DNA from 2 places in the Streptomyces sp. Qhu_M48 genome. Region 2 is predicted to be linked to the other one. Evidence: riboswitches for the same ligand, from Rfam matches in the RefSeq annotation. Region 2 holds a riboswitch; the other holds the start of a gene.
What was found. Region 2 has a riboswitch for cyclic di-AMP ahead of ACRRSS_RS20050 (LysM peptidoglycan-binding domain-containing protein). Riboswitches for the same ligand answer to the same signal wherever they lie in the genome.
Positions count from the first base shown of each region.

Region 1: it holds a riboswitch for cyclic di-AMP, as region 2 does, so the genes downstream of both, ACRRSS_RS26705 (M23 family metallopeptidase) here and ACRRSS_RS20050 (LysM peptidoglycan-binding domain-containing protein) in region 2, are expected to answer to the same signal.

Region 1 covers NZ_CP195432.1:5,951,850-5,959,086, forward strand. The annotation lists gene ACRRSS_RS26700 (GntR family transcriptional regulator) at 65-748, opposite strand; gene ACRRSS_RS26705 (M23 family metallopeptidase) at 951-1,721, opposite strand; cyclic di-AMP (ydaO/yuaA leader) riboswitch at 1,734-1,894, opposite strand; gene ACRRSS_RS26710 (M16 family metallopeptidase) at 2,095-3,462, opposite strand; gene ACRRSS_RS26715 (M16 family metallopeptidase) at 3,489-4,841, opposite strand; gene ACRRSS_RS26720 (DNA gyrase/topoisomerase IV subunit A) at 5,023-7,237, shown strand, end outside.
Region 2 covers NZ_CP195432.1:4,416,317-4,423,553, forward strand. The annotation lists gene ACRRSS_RS20040 (phosphocholine-specific phospholipase C) at 1-679, shown strand, start outside; gene ACRRSS_RS20045 (DUF6197 family protein) at 772-1,413, opposite strand; cyclic di-AMP (ydaO/yuaA leader) riboswitch at 1,785-1,941, shown strand; gene ACRRSS_RS20050 (LysM peptidoglycan-binding domain-containing protein) at 1,947-2,810, shown strand; gene ACRRSS_RS20055 (phosphoribosyltransferase family protein) at 2,804-4,093, opposite strand; gene ACRRSS_RS20060 (hypothetical protein) at 4,209-4,805, opposite strand; gene ACRRSS_RS20065 (alpha/beta fold hydrolase) at 4,954-5,718, opposite strand; gene ACRRSS_RS20070 (SpoIIE family protein phosphatase) at 5,908-7,237, shown strand, end outside.

The DNA.
Region 1 (7,237 bases), 1.5 Mb from region 2:
ACGACACCGGATCACGGCACGCGAAATCCCGAAGAATTCCTATTCTTTGTATACGGTGTGCGCGTTAATTCCGGGCACTCGCCGTGTTGACTGCGTGTTGCGAAACCCTCACACGGCCGCGCTCCGGCCTTTTGAGGCGGTGCAGCGGGTACGAGCGCTCCGCGTGCAGCGCCGTCAGGGACCGCGCCCGCTCGGCGTCGCCGCGCGCCACGGCGTCCACGATCGCGCCGTGCTCGGCCCAGGCCTCCACCGGATGGGCGGGCTGCTCGACCGCGTACGTCCAGGCGATCTTGTGCCGCAGCTGGGTCAGCAGCGCCGTCAGGGCCGGGCTGCCGGAGGCCTGTGCGAGCGTCTCGTGGAACCAGCCGCCGAGGGAGCGCAGATCCTCGCCCTGGCCGCGCCTGGCCCGCTCCTGACCGAGCCTGACCAGGCCGCGCAACACCTTGAGGTGGGCCTCCGTGCGGCGCTGGGCGGCGCGGGCGGCCCCCAGCGGTTCGAGCAGCGCCCGCATGTCGAGCAGATCGGCCGCCTCCTGGTCGGTGGGCTCGGCGACGTGCGCGCCCGCGTGGCGGCGGGTGACGACGAAGCCCTCGGACTCCAGGGTGCGCAGGGCCTCCCGGACCGGGACGCGGGACACCCCGTACCGGCGGGCCAGCTGTTCCTCGGTCAGCCGGCTGCCCCGCTCGAAGACGCCGGAGACGATGTCGTCCCGGATCGCCGTGCATACCGAGTGCGCGGGAATGCGCATGTCCGACCTCCGCCTTGGGTCTGCGCGAGTCAATTCGAGCGGCGCCTGTTCTGCGCCCGATCTGCGACTCTATTGCAGCTCGCCGGAATTTCCGATGCCCCAGCGGAATATGGCCGCCTTTTGACCGACGAAAAGCCCCGGCTCAGTACGAGCCGGGGCTTTTGCGACGCGCGGTGGTCCCGCCGCGCCGGGTGGTCTCGGGTCAGACGTCGACGCCGCGCGCCCGGAGGTAGGCGACCGGGTTGATGTCGGAGCCGTACTCGGCGGTCGACCGCGCCTCGAAGTGGAGGTGCGGGCCGGTCGAGTTGCCGGTGGAGCCGGAGACGCCGATCCGCTGGCCGGGCTCGACGGTCTGGCCGACGTGGACCCCGACGGAGGCGAGGTGACCGTACTGGGTGAACGTGCCGTCGTTCATCCGGATGACGATGTTGTTGCCGTACGCGCCGCCCCAGCCGGCCTCGACGACGGTGCCGGAACCGACGGAGACGACGCTGCTGCCGTAGGCGGCGTGGAAGTCGATGCCGGAGTGGCTGCCGGAGGACCAGAGGGAGCCGCCGGTCTGGTAGCCGGTGGAGACGTACGTGCCGGCGACGGGGAGCTGGAAGGAGGCGAGGCGGCGGCGCTCGGCCTCACGGGCGGCACGCTCCTTCTCCGCCCGGATCTCCTTGGCGCGGGCCTCGGCCTTGCGCTCCGCCTCGGCCTGGGCCTTCGCCTTGGCGGCGGCCTCGAAGGCCTCCCGCTCCTGGGCGGCGGCCTGGGCGTTGAGCCGGTCGACGAGGGAGTCCTCGGTGATCACCTTGGTGAGCCCGGTGTCCTCGGCGGAGCGGGGCTCCGTGTCGGCGGCGAGCGCCGGGGAGGCGAGGGTTCCGATGACGCCGGTGGTGGCCAGCGTCGCGGCGCCGGCGAAGCCCACGCTGCGGCGCGCCATCCGGCTCGGACCACGATGCTTCCCGGTGGCACGGGTGAACGCCATGTAGGGGCTGATCCTTTCCTTCCCTCTCGCCTACCGGGTTAGCTGACGGGTTCGGAGCAGGAAGGTCTCCTACGAGCTCCTCCGTACGAGACGAAGGCGCCCGATTCACCCCAGGGACGTGGGTCCCCGGCTCCCCAGGCTCGCGCCTGACGGGGACTCGGCGATGTCTGTCCGATGCCGCGGGTGCGGCACGTGCAACTGACGAACAGACGGCCCGACGCTATGCGGATCGTCTTTCAATCACCAACCAGACCGGCTTTTTGTAAGACATGCCACAGGGCAAACGATCACCGTCACCCCCAATACGGACAAAAGGGAGGACCCCGACGAACTAGGCCGCCGGGGTCCTCCGTTGTCGTGTCAGAGGCCGGAATCAGCCCGTCACGACGGTCACTTCACCGATGCCGAGCGCCCGCACCGGCTCCGCGATCTGCGCCGCGTCACCCACGAGCACGGTGACGAGCCGGTCCACCGGGAACGCGCTGACCACGGCCGCGGTCGCCTCGACCGTGCCGGTCTCGGCCAGGCGCGCGTACAACTGGGCCTGGTAGTCGTCCGGGAGGTGCTGCTCGACCTGGTCGGCGAGCGTCCCGGCGACGGAGGCCGCCGTCTCGTACTTGAGCGGCGCGACGCCCACCAGGTTCTGCACGGCCGTCTCGCGCTCGGCGTCCGTGAGGCCCTCCGCGGCGAGCGTCCGCAGCACCTTCCACAGGTCGTCGAGGGCCGGACCGGTGTTGGGGGTGTCCACGGAACCGCTGATGGCGAGCATCGAGGCGCCGTTCCCCCCGGCGTCGGAGCGGAGCACCTGCCCGAACGCCCGCACGCCGTACGTGTAGCCCTTCTCCTCGCGCAGGACCCGGTCGAGCCGCGAGGTGAGGGTGCCGCCGAGGCAGTACGTCCCCAGGACCTGGGCCGGCCAGACCGAGGCGTGCCGGTCCGAGCCGATCCGGCCGATCAGCAACTGGGTCTGGACGGCGCCGGGACGGTCCACGATGACGACCCGTCCGGTGTCGTCGGCGGTGATCGGCGGCATGGGGAGCGGCTCGCCCGGCTCGCCCGTCCAGGCGCCCAGTGTCTCCGCGAGGACCTTGTCCAGGTCGACGCCGGTCAGGTCGCCCACGACCACGGCGGTGGCCGTGGCGGGCCGGACGTACGCCTCGAAGAAGGCACGGACCGAGGCCGCGTCGATCGCCGCGACGGTCTCCTCGGTGCCCTGGCGCGGCCGGGACATCCGGGACTCCGCCGGGAAAAGCTCCTTGGAGAGCTGCTTGGCGGCGCGGCGGCCCGGGTTGGCCGTCTCGTGCGGGATCTCGTCCAGACGGTTGCGGACCAGGCGCTCGATCTCGGTGTCGAGGAACGCCGGCGCGATCAGGGCCTCGGAGAGCAGCCCGAGCGCCTTGGGCAGCCGGGAGACCGGAACCTCCAGGGAGACCCGTACGCCCGGGTGGTCGGCGTGCGCGTCGAGCGTGGCGCCGCAGCGCTCCAACTCGGCCGCGAACTCCTCGGCGCTGCGCTGGTCCGTGCCCTCGGAGAGCGCGCGGGCCATGATGGTGGCGACCCCGTCGAGACCGGCGGGCTCGGCGTCCAGCGGGGCCGGCAGGAAGATCTCCACGGCCACGACCTGCTGGCCGGGCCGGTGGCTGGTCAGCAGCGTCAGGCCGTTGTCCAGGGCTCCGCGGTCGGGGGCCGGGAAGGCCCACGGCCGGGCGGCGCCCGGCTCCGGCTGCGGGTGGAAGTCCATGCTCGTCAAAGACGCGGCAGCGTCGGTCACTGGTCCGCTCCCTCTTCGTCGTCGTCGCCGTTGTCGCCCCGCTCGGTCGCCAGGGGCTCGTAGACCAGGACCGCGCGGTTGTCGGGGCGCAGCGCGGCCGCGGCGGCGGCCCGCACCTCCTCGGCGGTGACGGCCAGGACCCGGTCGACGGCGGTGAGGGCGAGCTGCGGGTCGCCGAACAGCACGGCGTACCGGCACAGTTCGTCCGCCCGGCCGGCGACGGTGCCGAGCCGGTCGAGCCACTCGCGCTCCAACTGGGCCTGCGCGCGCTCCATCTCCTCGTCCGTGGGGCCCTCGGCGGCGAACCGGGCGAGCTCCTCGTCCACGGCCGCCTCGATCTGAGGGACCTCGACGCCTCCGGACGTCTTGACGTCCAGCCAGCCGAGCGAGGGCGCGCCGGCGAGCCGCAGCAGGCCGAAGCCGGCGGCGACGGCCGTGCGGTCGCGGCGGACCAGCCGGTTGTGGAGCCGGGAGGACTCGCCGCCGCCGAGGACCGTCAGGGCCAGGTCGGCGGCGTCGCACGCACGCGTGCCGTCGTGCGGCAGCCGGTAGGCGGCCATCAGCGCGCGGGCCGGGACCTCCTCCTCGACGACCTCGCGCAGCTGCTCGCCGATCACCTCGGGCAGCTCGCCGGAGCGCGGCGCGGGCTTGCCGTCGTGGCCGGGGATGGAGCCGAAGTACTTCTCGACCCAGGCGAGGGTCTCCTCCGGGTCGATGTCGCCGACGACGGACAGCACCGCGTTGTTCGGGGCGTAGTACGTGCGGAAGAAGTTCCGCGCGTCCTCCAGGGTGGCCGCGTCCAGGTCGGCCATGGAGCCGATCGGCGTGTGGTGGTACGGGTGGCCCTCCGGGTAGGCGAGGGCGGTCAGCTTCTCGAAGGCCGTGCCGTACGGCACGTTGTCGTAGCGCTGGCGGCGCTCGTTCTTGACGACGTCCCGCTGGTTCTCCATGGACTCGTCGTCCAGGGCGGCGAGCAGCGAGCCCATGCGGTCGGCCTCCAGCCAGAGCGCGAGCTCCAGCTGGTGCGTGGGCATGGTCTCGAAGTAGTTGGTGCGCTCGAAGCTCGTCGTGCCGTTGAGCGAGCCTCCCGCGCCCTGCACCAGCTCGAAGTGCCCGTTCCCGTGGACCTGCTTCGAGCCCTGGAACATCAGGTGCTCGAAGAGGTGGGCGAGGCCCGTGCGGCCCGGGACCTCGTGACGCGAGCCGACGTCGTACCAGAGGCAGACCGCGGCGACCGGGGTCAGGTGGTCCTCCGAGAGCACCACACGCAGGCCGTTCGCCAACCGGTGCTCGGTCGCTGTCAGGCCGCCGGAGCCGGCCTCGGCCGTGGCCGTGTGACCCATGGGCATGTACGTCCCTTCGATCGCGATGTGAAAAGGTCCTGCCACTGTATGCAAGCGCGCCGACACCTGGCGAAGTTCCCGCCCCCTCGAGATGTCCCTCGTCCGGGTCGCGGTCGGCGTTGTCGGTGGCACGGTCCACAATGGTCCGCGTCAGATCAACCATGTTGGTGAAGGAGCCGCAGCCGCGATGGCCCGCCGCAGCACGAAGACACCGCCGCCGGACGACGCGTTCGAGGAGCGAATCCTCGACATCGACGTCGTCGACGAGATGCAGGGCTCCTTCCTCGAGTACGCGTACTCGGTGATCTACTCGCGCGCCCTGCCGGACGCCCGCGACGGCATGAAGCCGGTCCAGCGCCGCATCGTCTACCAGATGGGCGAGATGGGGCTCCGCCCCGACCGCGGCTTCGTCAAGTGCGCCCGCGTCGTCGGCGAGGTGATGGGCAAGCTCCACCCGCACGGCGACGCGTCGATCTACGACGCGATGGTCCGCATGGCGCAGCCGTTCTCCATGCGCCTCCCCCTCGTCGACGGCCACGGCAACTTCGGTTCCCTCGGCAACGACGACCCGCCGGCCGCGATGCGGTACACCGAGTCGCGGATGGCCCCGGCCGCCCTGCTCATGACCGACTCCATCGACGAGGACACGGTCGACTTCACGCCGAACTACGACGGCCAGGAGCGGGAGCCGGTGGCCCTGCCCGCCGCCTACCCGAACCTGCTGGTCAACGGCGCGTCGGGCATCGCGGTCGGTATGGCGACCAACATGCCCCCGCACAACCTCGGCGAGGTCATCGCGGCCGCCCGTCACCTGATCCGCCACCCCGGCGCCGACCTCGAGACGCTGATGCGCTTCGTGCCCGGCCCCGACCTGCCGACCGGCGGCCGGATCGTCGGCCTGACCGGCATCAAGGACGCGTACGAGTCGGGCCGCGGCACCTTCAAGATCCGCGCCACGACGAGCGTGGAGACGGTGACGGCCCGCCGCAAGGGCATCGTCGTGACCGAGCTGCCGTTCACGGTCGGCCCCGAGAAGGTCATCTCCAAGATCAAGGACCTCGTCGGCTCCAAGAAGCTCCAGGGCATCGCCGACGTCAAGGACCTCACCGACCGCAGCCACGGGCTCCGCCTGGTCATCGAGATCAAGAACGGCTTCGTGCCCGAGGCGGTCCTGGAGCAGCTCTACAAGCTGACGCCGATGGAGGAGTCCTTCGGCATCAACAACGTGGCGCTCGTCGACGGCCAGCCGCTCACGCTCGGCCTCAAGGAACTCCTGGAGGTCTACCTCGACCACCGCTTCGAGGTCGTCCGGCGGCGCTCCGAGTTCCGCCGTACCAAGAAGCGGGACCGGCTCCACCTGGTGGACGGCCTGCTCGTCGCGCTGCTCGACATCGACGAGGTCATCCGGATCATCCGGGAGAGCGATAACTCGGCGCAGGCCAAGGAGCGCCTGATCGAGCGCTTCTCGCTGAGCGAGATCCAGACGCAGTACATCCTGGACACCCCGCTGCGCCGCCTCACCAAGTTCGACCGCCTTGAACTGGAGAGCGAGCGCGACCGGCTCAACGGCGAGATCGACGAGCTGACCGGGATCCTCGACTCCGACGCGGAGCTCCGCAAGCTGGTCTCGGCGGAACTGGCCGCGGTCGCCAAGAAGTTCGCCACGGACCGGCGTACGGTCCTGCTCGAATCGGCGGGCGCGCCCGTCACCGCCGTCTCCCTGGAGGTCGCGGACGACCCGTGCCGGGTGCTGCTCTCCTCCACCGGCCTGCTGGCCCGCACGGCGACGGCGGAACTGCCCGCCGTCGACCCGGACGCGGCACGGACCAAGCACGACGTGATCGTGTCGGCGGTGGCGGCCACCCAGCGCGGCGACGTCGGAGCGGTGACCTCGGCCGGACGCCTGCTGCGCCTCGCGGTGATCGACCTGCCGCAGCTGCCCGACACCCACAGCGCGCCCAACCTGGCGGGCGGCGCGCAGCTGTCCGAGTTCCTCTCCCTGGAGGCCGACGAGACGGTGGTCTGCCTGACCACGCTCGACGAGGCCTCGCCGGGACTCGCCCTCGGCACGCTCCAGGGCGTGGTGAAGCGCGTGGTCCCGGACTACCCGGCGAACAAGGACGAGCTGGAGGTCATCACCCTCAAGGAGGGCGACCGGATCGTCGGCGGGACGGAGCTGCGGACGGGCGAGGAGGACCTGGTCTTCATCACCTCCGACGCCCAGCTCCTGCGCTACCCGGCCTCGCAGGTACGGCCCCAGGGCCGGCCGGCGGGCGGCATGGCGGGCGTCAAGCTCACGGCGGGCGCCGAGGTGCTGTCGTTCACGGCGGTCGACCCGGCGGCGGACGCCGTCGTCTTCACCGTCGCGGGCTCCACGGGCACCCTGGACTCCTCGGCGGGTA
Region 2 (7,237 bases):
CTGCAAGCCGCTGCCGAACCCGGCCCCGCAGAACAACACCCTGCCCGCGCAGGAGTCGGGCACCCGCCCGGCGCGCGCCCTCCCCTACCAGGTGAACGGCAACCTCGACCGCTTCGAGTTCGGGTCCGCGGGCAAGATCCTGGCCTGGTTCTCGATGGCGAACCAGGGAGCGGAGGCCAAGCGGGCGGCCCATTTCTCGATCCACCCGCACCAGCACCGCGACACGGCCGCCTGGCAGTACACGGTCGACCCGGGCGCCACGGCGACCGACTACTTCAACATCGGCACCGGGTCGGGATCGGGCAAGTACGACATCTCGATGATGGGCCCCAACCGCTTCCTGCGCCGCTTCCTCGGGGACGCCTCCAAGGCGGGCAAGGCGGTCGAGGTGGCGGCCCGGTTCGCGCCCGAGGCGGGTACGGGCCGGACGGCGCTCTGGTTCCGGATGAGCAACACCTCAGCGGGACCGGTGACCTTCACGATCCGCTCGAACGCCTACCGTACGGACGGCCCGTGGACGTACACGGTCCCGGCGAACTCCACGCGGGAGGACTTCTTCAACGCGGTGGCCCTCCACAACGGCTGGTACGACTTCACGATCGTCGTCGACATCGACGGCACCTGGTCGCGCCGGTACACCGGCCACATCGAGACCGGCGCCGCGAGCGTCACCGGCTGACGCCGGCGGCCGGGCGGCCCGGCGGCCCGGCGGCCCGCGTCGATGAGCCGGGGGCGGCTTCCGGGCCACCGCCCGGCTCATCGGCACGGCCGTCAGCGGCCCGCGCGCGCCGCGCGGTGGATCGTGGCGTCGAGCAGGGCCACCGCGTCGGCCGCCGTACGGCCCGGAGCCCGGTTCCAGGGTCCGATCAGCTCGCTCCAGCCCCGCGACCGGAGCTCGGCCATGATCCAGGCGGCGGCCTCGTGCATGGTCGGGGCGCTGCCGTGGCCGAGCCGGTGCGCGGCGAGCAGCGCTCCGCAGACGCACCGGGCCCCCCGTGCGTCACGCAGCTTGTACGGGGCGTTCTGCCAGCCCCACTCCGTCAGGACGAGGCGCGCGTAGCCGAGGTGGACCGAAGGGCGCAGATCCGGACGGCCGACACGGCGCCAGGCGTGCAGCCGGTCGGGCAGGACGGCCGCGATCCGGCCAGGGAGGCGGTGCTCGGCCGGCGGGGACGGCGGCAGCGCGACGAGCGCGTCCGCGACGAGGCGGTCCACCGGCACGGTGAGCAGATCCCGCCAGCTCTCGTCGGGCGAGGACGCGGGCGACAGTACGGGCGTGGGCGGGGACGTGGGCGGGGAGGGCGGGGCGGTGGTCAAGTCCGTGACGACACGCTGCCAGGTGGCGCTCTCATAGAGCTCGGCGGCCTCGCGGTCGAGTCCGTCGGGGGTGAGCAGGGCGGCGGAGGGGGACATCCGGGCAGCTCCTCGGTCGGGGTCACCTCATCTTTCACGACGAATGTCGGTTTTGCGACTTCTGAGGGCAAGTGTCCACCTCTTCGAAGCGGCCTTTACCGCCCACTCCTTAATTTATGGAATCAAAAGCCCTATTCGGACATACGGTCGCTGGTGACGCGACTCACTTTCCCGGGACGAGGCTCGCGGCAGGAGTCCGCGCATGCCGGGCCGGACAAGGAAGTTCGAGGGACCTTCGGCGCGTTCGATCTTGAATTCGTCGAATTCGGTGATCCAATTCCCGGGCCCGGGGCTCCGGTCCTCTTGTTCTCTGTCGCATTACTGGCCTACGGTCACCTCCATTCGAGCGGATCGCCTAATCCTGCCACCGCTCGAAATACCTCCCTTTTCACCCGACGGCAGGAGCGGGGGACCCACGAATACGCCGGCCCGGAATCCCGGGACGGCTCGGGGTGCAGCCGCGTGCGCGCGGCCGGACATCTCCCGTCCGAACCCGACAGCTCACCCCGCAGGCGCCGGAGAGGAATCCCGTCATGCCTGCTCACGGTAAGCACCGCCGCCCCCGACGCCGCGCCGTCTCCCATGGACTCGCGCTGGTCGGCACAGGTGGAGTCGCCCTCGCCCTCCCGCTGATCGCCCCCGCGGCGGCCGGTGCCGCGCCCGTCTCCGGCGCCCCGGAATTCACCACCCGGGCCGTCGCCGCCCCCGCCGCTCCTGCCGCGGCCCCGGCCGCCGCCAAGGCTCCCGCCGCCCCGGCCGCCGCCCGTACCTACACCGTCGTGAGCGGCGACTCGCTTTCCCTGATCGCCCAGAAGAAGGGAATTCAGGGCGGCTGGAAGGGCCTTTACCGGGCCAACATGAGCGTGGTGGGTGACAATCCGTCACTCATTCACCCGGGCCTTGAACTGACGCTTCGTAAGGATTCCGCGAAGGCGGCTCCCGCCCAGGCGAAGAAGGCCTCCACGACCGAGCGGGCCGACCGCTCCGAGCGTCGGGCCGCCGCGCCCGCCGCCACCGGCACGGGGGCCTCCGCCGCCGGTGCCGTCCAGGCCGCCCCGGTCGCCGTCACCCAGTACGCGAACAACCTCGACGGCTGGATCCGCGAGTCGCTGGCCGTCATGGCCCAGCACGGGATCCCCGGTTCCTACGAGGGGATCCACCGCAACATCATGCGTGAGTCCTCGGGCAACCCGCAGGCCATCAACCTGTGGGACTCCAACGCGATGGCCGGCACCCCCTCGAAGGGCCTTCTCCAGGTCATCGACCCGACCTTCCGCGCCTATCACGTGCCCGGCACGTCGATGGACCCGTTCGACCCGGTCGCCAACATCACCGCCGCCTGCAACTACGCGGCCGACAAGTACGGCTCGATGGACCAGGTCAACGGGGCCTACTGACCCCGGAAGTGCCCGCTGAACCAGGAGGTGGCGAGCTCCGCCACCTCCTCCAGGGCGCCCGGCTCCTCGAAGAGGTGCGTGGCGCCGTCGACGACGGCCAGCCGGCTCTCGCAGCGCAGCAGGGACCGGGCCCGCCGGTTGAGGTCCAGGACCGGCGTGTCCCGGCCTCCCACCACCAGGAGCGTGGGAGCCCGGACCCGGGCCAGACGGTCGGCCGCGAGGTCCGGCCGGCCTCCGCGTGAGACGACGGCGGTCACCTGGGACTCGGGATCGCCCGCCGCCCACAGCGCGGCGGCCGCTCCCGTACTCGCGCCGAAGTACCCCAGCGGGAGGCCCTCGCTCTCCGGGCGCCCGGCCAGCCACTCCGTCGCGTCGGTGAGCCGGCCGGCGAGCAGCGGGGTGTCGAAGACATGCGCCCGGTCGACCGCCTCCGCCTCGGTGAGCAGGTCGAACAGGAGCGTGCCGAGTCCCGCCCTGTTGAGCGCCGCCGCGACCTCACGGTTGCGGGGGCTGCGTCGTCCGCTGCCGCTGCCGTGGGCGAACAGGACGGTGCCCAGGGCTCCCTCGGGCACGGCGAGCCGCCCGGCGAGCGTCACTCCGGCCGCCGTGGGGATCCGTACGTCCGAGTCCTGGACGACCGGGTCGTGCGCGGCCCGGTTCCGGTCCAGACAGGCGACGACCTCGGCGTCGGCGGTCTGTGAGAAGTCCCGGTAGAACTGTCCGATCGCGAAGAACTGCTCCGGCGTGTGGACGCTCACGGTCTCGTCGGCCTCGCCCCCGAGCCGGACCGTCCAGCCCCGTGGCGCGACCGGGACGGCCAGCACGATCCGCGCGGCGCCCCTGGCACGGACCACCCGGCACGCGGCGAGGGCCGTGGCACCCGTGGCCAGACCGTCGTCGACGACCAGGACCGTCCGGCCCTCCACCGGGACGGACGGTCTGCTGCCCCGGTAGCGGCGGGTCCGCTGGTCGAGTTCGGCGTGCTCGCGCCGCTCGACCTCGGCGAGACCCCGCTCGGTCACCCCGGACTCCCGCAGCACCCGCTCGTTCAGCACCCGCACACCGCCCTCGCCGAGCGCGCCCATCGCGAGTTCGGGCTGCCTGGGCACGCCCAGCTTCCGCACGAGACAGATGTCGAGCGGGGCGTCCAGGGCGTCCGCGACCTCGGCGGCCACCGGCACCCCGCCCCGGGGCAGGCCGAGAACCACGACGTCATGGCCCTTGAGGCGGTCGAGCAGGCCGGCCAGTCGCCGACCCGCGTCGGTGCGATCGCTGAAGAACATGGCCCACCGCCCATCCGTACGCACGGTTTCGGGTGAGGGAGGACGGCGTGTCCTGTCCCGTGCCCGTCCCTCCAGGGTAGGTCGCCTCTCCCGCGGCGGTCGGGTGGAGCGGAGGTCAGCGGGACTGCAGGGCGTCCAGGGCGACGGCCTGGGCTATCGCGAGACGCCGGTCGAGCTCCGGGTCGGCTATGTCGAGCACGTAGCGGTCGCGCAGACCGAAGATCTTGTCGACGGTCATGACGGTCCGCTCCTCCTCGGTGAAGTCGAAGTGGTACGGCACGATGAAGGGGATCAGGTCGGTGAAGGGCAGGAACTCCCAGGCACGGCGCAGCAGCGCGAGCCGCTCGCTCCGCTCCTGACCGGTCGTCTCCCCCGCGGCTCCCTCCCGGCTCAGGTGCCAGGTGCTGCGCAGCAGGGAGGCGCCGAAGTTCTTGCGGAAGCCGCCCAGCCGGGAGCCGGAGGCGCCGTGCACGTCGTAGCTCGCGCCGAGGTCGATGACCTGGCGGGCCTTGACGGTGAAGAGGACCTGGCGCCGGGACTCGTCGGTGTAGAAGGTGAACTGCTCCTTCAGCGCCATCCTCTTCTGGTGGGCGAAGGCCACGAGTTCGGCCTCCTCCCCGTCCGGGCCGACGGTGTGCACCAGGTAGCGGTTGGCCATGAGCGTCACCTTCTGCCGGACGAGAAAGCGGTGCTGCGTCTGCGCGAGGCCCATCGAACGTGCTCCTGCCGGTCGTGGGCGGTCCGTCGAAGGACCGCCCCCTGAGGTCGTGAGCACGATGATCCGGCGGCGAGGGGCCGCACCGCTGTCCTCGAAAGTCGTCGCCGCCGACGACGTTCGGATGAGATCCGGCGAGCCGCCGTCAGGCGGCCAGGAAGGCCTCGATGGCCTCGGCGAGGGCCTGCGGGGTCTCCTCGGGCGCGTAGTGGCCGGCGTCCTTGAGGACTTCGAGGCGCGCGTTGGGGTACCAGCGCAGCCAGGTGGCCTCCATCGCCTCGGCGCCGAGCGCGGGGTCGTGGGCGCCGACGACGAGCAGCACGGGGGTGGGGTTGTCACGGACGCGCTCGTGGAAGTCGGTGCGCGACCAGGAGTCCAGGTAGGCGCGGAAGGCGGTGGCCGAGGAGCGGCCGACGGAGCGTTCGACGAGCGTGCTCAGCCAGGAGTCGTCGTACCGGCCGCCGGTGGTGTTGTCGATGATGGCCCGCCGGTTGGCGGGTTCCTCGGCGGCTCCGGCGAAGAGCTCCCAGGTATCGCCGTCGAGGGGGAAGCCGGCCGCCGAGACGGGCGAGATGCCGATGATCGAACGGACGCGTTCGGGGGCGTCGAGGAGCATCAGCTGCGCGGCCTTGCCGCCCATCGAGTGGCCGATCACGGAGAAGGAGTCCCAGCCGAGGTCGTCGGCGACCGCGAGCGCGTCGGCCGCGACCTCCTCCATCGTGTACGCCCCCGGGTGGTCGACGGCCTCGCCGTAGCCACGGCAGTCGACGAAGGCGTAGGAGCCGGTGGCGTCGTTCAGATGGGCGCGCAACGGGGCGAAGCTGGTGCGGTCGCCGAACCAGTTGTGCAGCACGAGGGCCCGCCGGGGGCCGTCGCCTTGTACGTCGTGCGGAAGAACCCGGCCCGTCATCGTGCTCCCTGGTCATGAGGTGGTGGCGCCGCGCTCGCGCGACACCGGACGACGACCGAGTGTGACGGCGCGGACGCGCGCGGTCAACACCGTCGTCGGTGGAGGGAGAGACCCCTGTCGGCGTGGGGCGGGGCAGGGGGTCGCCGAGTCGGGATGCGGGGCCGTTCCCGACAGGGGCATCCTTGCTGTGTGACCTCGCACGGCTCGTACGGCCCCGGACCGGCGGGCGGTACCGGGCGTCCGCCCGGGAAGGGAACCGCCGACGGGCCCGCTTCGGGTGCCCTGACGTGGGCGCTCGCGGAGTCCGCGCTGCGGGTGGTGGAGGAGGTCGGGGGGTACGCGGGCGGGGTGTACCTGCGCTCGGGAACCCCCGGGCTGCTGCGGCTCGCGGTCCTCGTGGGGCTGCCGGGGCCGCTGATGCGCCCTTGGTGGCGGATGCACACAAATCGCCCCTTCCCGGTGGCGGAGGTGCACCGCTCCGGGCAGCCCGTCCACCTGGCCGACGTCGAGGAGGCCATGCGGTCCTTCCCCCAGCTGGTGGCCAGCCTGCCGTTCCCCTTCGCCTCGCTGTACGCGCCGGTGGTCGCCGGCCGTGAGCGCTACGGGGTGCTCGTGGCGCTGCGGGCTCCTACTCCGGGGGTACCGGTGGACGCGCGCGACCGGAACCGGATGACCCGGGAGGCGCTCCGCCTCGGTGGGGCCCTGTCCGGTCTGGCCCACCAGGGGACGCCGGTCGAATGGCCCGGCGATCCCGTCTGCGTCCAGCTGTCCACCGGCTCCGGGCCGCCGGTCCGGTTCGGTTCCTTCGACTGGGACCTGGACTCGAACGTGGTCACGCTGGACGAGGGGCTGCTCGGGATCCTCGGTCCGGAGGTGCGCTCCCCCTGTCCGATCGAGGTGCTGACGTCGCTCCTCGAACCTGAGGACGGGTACGCGCTGTGGGCGGCGGCCCGGCAGGCGACGGGCCCGGACGGACGCCCGGCGGTGCGCAGGATCCGGCTGAAGGGCCCCGACGGCCGCCTGCACCTCCTGGAGGTGTCCGCCAGGGCGCGGAGGGACCCTCCCGGGGCCGCGACGACCCCGGACACCACCGACGGCACGCGCGCGCGTGCCGGGGTCCGCCCGCCCCTCGGGGCGGGGCACCTGATGGGCACGCTCGTCGACCTGGGGACCGGGCTGGTCGGCTCGGACGCCACGGACCGGCTGCCGCGGGCGATCCTGGCCATGGACCGGCTGGGCCGGATCACCTACGTCAACGACCGCACGGAACGGCTGCTCGGCCGGACGCGCGGCGCGCTGGCCGGGCGGCCGCTCTGGGAGGCGCTGCCCTGGTTCGACCACCCCTTCCACGACGAACAACTGCGCGCCGCGCTCCTGTCCGGCGAGCCGATCCGCTTCCTGGCCCGACCGGAGCGGGGCCGGTGGCTGTCGGTCTCGCTGCACCCGGGGCGGGACGGGGTCACGATGGTGCTGGTCCCCGAGGAGGATCCGGCGGCTCTGGCGCACAAGTCCGGGACCG